DNA from 2 places in the Actinobacillus equuli genome. Region 2 is predicted to be linked to the other one. Evidence: riboswitches for the same ligand, from Rfam matches in the RefSeq annotation. Region 2 holds a riboswitch; the other holds the start of a gene.
The links. A riboswitch is a leader RNA that binds a small molecule or an ion and turns the genes downstream of it on or off. The one in region 2 is predicted to bind lysine.

Region 1: it holds a riboswitch for lysine, as region 2 does, so the genes downstream of both, lysC (lysine-sensitive aspartokinase 3) here and EL121_RS01210 (Na+/H+ antiporter NhaC family protein) in region 2, are expected to answer to the same signal.

Annotation. Positions count from the first base shown of each region.
Region 1 is NZ_LR134310.1:2,350,026-2,353,230, forward strand. It holds gene lysC (lysine-sensitive aspartokinase 3) at 47-1,399, opposite strand; lysine riboswitch at 1,498-1,681, opposite strand; gene EL121_RS11105 (DUF496 family protein) at 1,893-2,228, opposite strand; gene ppx (exopolyphosphatase) at 2,431-3,205, shown strand, end outside.
Region 2 is NZ_LR134310.1:261,790-264,994, reverse strand. It holds gene EL121_RS01220 (L-lactate permease) at 1-29, opposite strand, end outside; gene EL121_RS01215 (H-NS family histone-like protein) at 522-929, opposite strand; lysine riboswitch at 1,184-1,356, shown strand; gene EL121_RS01210 (Na+/H+ antiporter NhaC family protein) at 1,486-2,994, shown strand.

The DNA.
Region 1 (3,205 bases), 360 kb from region 2:
GAATTTGTAAAAAATTTTGCAAATTTAACCGCTTGTTTAGTTGGGATTATTCGAATAAACCTGCGTGTAGTGAACGAACCACTTCATCCGCTTCTTCATTTTTCACTAGAGTACATACGTTATTTGTGCTTGCACCATAGCTAATTAAACGGATATTGAAGTTTTCAAGTGTATGGAATAACTTTTTCGCCACCCCTGCTTGGGTATGTAAGTTGTTACCGATAATCGCAACAAGCGCGAGATCGTTTTCCACTTGTACGTGGCAATAAGCGTTTAGTTCATCTAGTAGTTCTTTGGATAACATATCTGCGCCTGATGATGCCGAACCGGTTTTATCTAAAGTTAATGCAACGCTTACTTCAGATGTTGTAATCACATCTACTGAAATTTTGTGTTTTGCAAGAATTGCAAACACGTTAGCTAAAAAGCCTTGAGCGTGGAGCATTGAAAGGCTAGAAAGCGTTAATAACGTTTGGTTACGACGTAACGCAATTGCACGGAAAGTCGGGCGAGGTTGTGGATCACGCGTTACCCAAGTACCGCCTTGTTCTGGTGCTTTGCTTGAACCGACATATACCGGAATGTTGCTACGCACAGCCGGTAATAAAGTTGCAGGGTGTAATACTTTAGCTCCGAAAGTTGCCATTTCCGCCGCTTCATTAAAGGCCATCGTATCAATGCGCTGTGCATTTGGTACAACACGTGGATCGGTTGTGTAAATACCCGGTACGTCCGTCCAAATTAATACATCATTCGCATTTAATACTTCCGCTAATAGTGCTGCAGAGTAGTCTGAACCGCCACGACCTAATGTAGTTGTTTTACCTTCATCATCTCGACCGATAAAGCCTTGGGTGATCACTACGTTACCTGCAGCGATTAACGGCTTAATTACTTCGTCAGATTGTTGTTGAGTCTTCTCATCATTTGGTGCAGCCTTGCCATAATTACTGTTTGTTGCTACAACGTCACGTACATCTACCCATACTGCAGGGAAATTACGTTCTTTTAAAAGTTGAGTGAAAATTTTGGTCGACATCATTTCACCGTGACAGATTAATTCATCGGTTAAAGCGTTAGATGTCGCAAGGCTTGCTGATTCGGCTAATGCGCTGATATGTTGTAATAATTCATCAATTTCAGCAGAAATTTCGCTTTGATTTTGTAATTTTTCAATAATGTTATATTGAATTGTACGCACTGCATTTAAAATTTCGTCACGGCGTTCTTTTTCGCAACCGTTTGCCAATTCTACTAAATAATTAGTTACGCCAGCTGATGCAGAAAGTACCACAACACGTGTATTAGCGTCCGCTGTTACGATGTTTGCACAAGAAGTCATTGCTTCAAAATTAGCTACGCTAGTGCCACCAAATTTAGCAACCGAAAGATGAGACATAATAAGAATTTCCTATAAATCAAAAATAATAGATGACGTTGTGTAGTGGATATTCGAAAGGAAATTTGAGTAGATTAGGCGGTTTGATTTAGGAACCAATTAATCAGAGCACTCCATTTAAACTTGTGTTAAATGACAGCTGATAGGATTCAACCTGACTCAGCCGATGTTCATTCCAGTCTAGTGAATTCACACCTCGGCAAGCACTCCCATCATTTAATCCTCAAACGGCCCTAGTTGCCTTAGATTAAACTGCCTGAGTGTTGCGCCTCTCCCGCAATGAATAAATTCATTACTTCTTTTCAATTTTGAAAAGCCTGTATAGAAATACCTTTTTATTAAAGTGGTGTCAAACGATATTTATTCTGAATGAAAAGAATGCTTAAGGAATGGGCTAATTTACGGATTATTTCAGATAAAAATAAAAGAGGTCAGATCTTTAAACTTAATTTGCAAAAAATTAAGTGGATCCAACCGCTTTCAGGGAGATTAATTATTTCTCGTCTTTTACCGGAGTGGCACTTTTATGTGCAGCCATTTTTTGACGAATTTCACGGCGTTGTTTTGATAGTTCCGCATTGCGGATCATGTAATCATCAACACGGTTTTCGTAGTCGTCACGCATATTCGCGATAATTGCTCGGATCTCTTCAACGGTCATTGAATCATTGATGTATTGATTTAAGTTATCTAATAACAATACACGTTTTTGGTTATCACGGATTTTACGATCATTATCCGCAGTTTCACGATGTAATTTATTTTTTAAACGATAAAGATGAACATAATCCAACATATCTTGGAATGCTTGTTTTTTTACATCAGCCATTTGAGAACCCTCTTGGTTAGTGAAAATAAATTAGTATAAATCCTAGACCTTTTAAACAAATTCGTCAAAATGTTTCTCAAGGGTTTGTTTATTTGCATAAATAAACATCAAAATTTTTAAAATAATGAAGAATTTGTCGATAGATTTGTATTAAAAGTGATAAAATCTTGATATTTATTCGCTCGGTTTATAAGGATATTTTATGTCATCTTCAATGCAATCGTCAGTTAAACAGTCTGTGCCTAGAGAATTTGCCGCTATTGATTTGGGTTCGAACAGCTTTCATATGATTGTTGCGCGCATTGTAAATGGCTCAATCCAAATACTTTCGCGTTTGAAACGTCGAGTGCGTTTGGCGGACGGTTTAGATGAACACCGAATCTTGAGCCAAGAGGCTATTACGAGAGGTGTGGAATGTTTAGCGTTATTTGCAGACCGTTTACAAGGTTTTTCGGCGGAAAATGTGAAAGTGGTCGGAACTTATACCTTGCGCCGAGCGATCAATAACGATGAATTTTTAAAACAAGCGGCGCAAGTGTTTCCGTACCCGATTCAAATTATTTCCGGACAAGAAGAAGCTCGTTTGATCTATTCCGGTGTGAGTCATACTCAGCCGGAAAAAGGCCGAAAATTAGTGGTTGACATCGGTGGTGGCTCAACGGAAATGACGATCGGTGATGATTTCACTCCATTAAGAGCGGAAAGCCGTCATATGGGCTGTGTGAGCTTTGCAAATCGATTTTTCCCTCGTGGTGAACTGACGATTGAGCGATTTGATAATGCTTACCAAACGGCGATGGAAAAAATTGAGGATCTTGCTTGGGAATACCGCCAATTAGGTTGGCAAAATGTATTGGGATCTTCGGGGACGATTAAAACCGTGCAGAAAGTGTTGATTGCCAACGGGTATCGAGACGGGTTAATTACGGAAGAACGCTTACAGAATTTAATTGATATTTGCTTGCAATTTAATTCCT
Region 2 (3,205 bases):
ATTGGAAATATACTAAGGAAGAGAGCCATAAAAACCTCGCAAAGCGATAATGATGTTATAAGTTAAAAAAATGTTAACTTTTGGGGTATGAGCATTGTATGTGAGTTTTTGTAAAAGAATAGTGTGTTTGTTTCAAATTATGAGCATGATCACACTTTTATTGTTTAATTGCTTAAAAATAAAACAACAAAAAAATGCAGATTTTAACATAAATTTAAAATTAACCCTAAATGGTTAGCACTAGTAAGTGGTAGAAGGTATGTATAGGAAGACAGGGTATTTATAATGCTTAAATTTAGTAAATATTATTGGATAAGCTATAAATAATATAAGAGAGGAATTTAATAAGTGAAATATATATTTAATTTATTAAATAAAATAATATTTAACTTAATAAATGAAATAATAATATCTTTTGAATATTTCGAGTTATATTTCAAAACGAAAGTTTTATTTAAATAAATACTTAGTTTGAGGTAAAAAATAGGGGGCTAAATCGCCCCCTTATAATGAGATGTTGATTAAATAGCAAAATCTTCTAATGATTTGCCTGCATTTAATGCTTTTTGGATTGGACTCGGTGTACGACCTTGACCCGTCCAAGTTTTTTCATTACCGTTTTCATCAATAAATTTATATTTCGCAGGGCGAGGTGGACGTGGTTCACGTTTTTTACGCTCAGACACACTACCGAGTAAAACAGCCAATTCTTCAGCAGAAATACCGTCTTTTTCAAGTAATTCTTTATACTTGTTAAGACCTTCCATAAATTTAGCTTGTTCGAGTTCTTGCGCGCGTACTGCTTGACGTTTTTCTTCAACAACAATAGAAACTTTTTCTAATAAAGATTCTAATTGTTCTAATGAAGTTTCTCTTGCGATTACACGTAAGCTGCGAATATTTGATAACGTTTTTAAGATATCAGACATTTTCATCTCCAAATAAAGACCATATTTAAAATATAATAATTTAGTTATTGTATGAATTCTAGAAAGAAGAAATACTCCAGAATTGCACATATATTAGCGGAATATATTTTTAAGGTAAACAAATAATTTATTGAATATAATCTAATTGCTTGAGATAAGACCTCTATTTGAATGATTTAACTATTAATCCTGCTTAAATAGTTGAATTTAGCTATTGGCAAGCATTCGATATTAAGGTAATCTTACAGAGTCCTACAAATTGTAGAGGTGCAAATCCGATAAGTATTTTTTCTGAGTGGAAAACGATGAGGAAGAAGGAAAGGCGTATTTGCCGAAATCAGTTAAGCGTCATCTTAATTGGTTGGGGTCGTTACCGAAAGGGACGACACTGTCGTAACATCAATTGTTACGGAGTGCTACTGTTAGGGTTGGTTCATATTTTTCTTATTCATATTGCCCACCTTTTATATTATGCAATTCGCATAACTCGTTTCAGTAGATCCTCTTCTTTGTTTGACTTGCAATTTCATTACAAAGTTATATTTTTAGAGGTTTTATGAATTTAGTTGATTATTCAAGTTCTATATGGTCAATTGCACCTGCAGCACTTGCGCTAATTTTAGCTATCGCTACTCGTAAAGTTTTATTTTCTTTAGGGGTGGGGATTTTAGTCGGCGCATTTATGCTCGCACCGGAATTTATTGATGGTTTCTTTTATTTAAAGAATATTGCAGTCGGTTTAGTTTATTCGGATGGTGAATGGTCATTAGGTAAATTACAAATTATTATTTTCTTACTTTTATTAGGTATATTTACTTCATTACTCACTTATTCGGGCAGTAATCAAGCTTTCGCAAATTGGGCGAGAAAACATATTAAAGATAGACGTGGCGCAAAATTACTGACGGCTTGTTTAGTATTCGTTACTTTTATTGATGATTATTTCCATAGTTTAGCGGTTGGTGCAATCGCTCGTCCTGTAACGGATAAATTTAAAGTGTCTCGCGCGAAACTTGCTTATATTTTAGATTCTACCGCCGCGCCAATGTGTGTATTAATGCCGGTATCAAGCTGGGGGGCATCTATTATTGCGACTATTGGAGGCTTATTAGTTACTTACAATATCACTGAATATACGGCAATGAGTGCGTTTATCTCAATGAGCGCTATGAACTTTTATGCGATTTTTGCATTATTATTAGTCTTTTTTGTTTCCTATAGTTCATTTGATATAGGCTCAATGGCACGTTTTGAGCGTTCAGCTCAAGCTTCGGAACATCATGCGCAAGATGAAACGACTGAAACTAACGGTAGAGTCTATGCATTAATTATTCCGATTTTGGTATTGCTGGTGACAACCGTTTCATCAATGATTTATACCGGTGCACAAGCATTAGAAACGTTTAGTTTATTGGGTGCATTTGAAAACACGAATGTAAATCTTTCGTTAGTGATCGGTGGCTTTGCAGGTGTTCTAGCGGTAATGTTATGTACATTAGGTTTGATTAATGCTGCAGATTATCCAAAAGCGATTTGGAGCGGTTGTAAATCAATGTTCGGTGCGATTGCAATTTTAATGCTTGCATGGTTGATTAGTAGCGTTGTAAAAGACATGCACACCGGTGATTACCTTTCTACATTAGTAGCGGGTAATATTGATCCGGCATTTTTACCGGCGATTTTATTTGTATTAGCCACTGTAATGGCATTCGCGACAGGAACCAGCTGGGGAACATTCGGTATTATGTTACCGATTGCGGCAGGTATGGCAATCAATGTGGATACCGGCTTATTAATTCCATGTATGTCAGCGGTGATGGCTGGTGCGGTTTGTGGTGATCACTGTTCGCCAATTTCGGATACGACAATCTTATCTTCAACCGGTGCGCAATGTAATCATATTGACCATGTTACCTCGCAGTTACCTTATGCATTATTAGTTGCGGTGGCAGCTATTGTTGGTTACTTAGTGGTTGGTTTCACTGAATCGGCATTATTTGGTTTTACGGCAACAGGTGCAATGATGTTCGTATTAATTTTATTGTCGAGAAAGTCAGTAAAATAATTTAAATAATCAAAATCAAGCGGTGTAATTTACAAAATTTTTTGCAAATTACACCGCTTTTTTGTTGCTATTTTCTGGCGTTTTTGTACAACGCAAACGATTAAATTGCATGTTTTGTGAACTAGCTCACATTATTTCTATACTAATCGGTGTAGTATCAAATCAAGTTTTAAGCAGCATAAAATGCTGTAAATTTAAAATACGGGGAGCA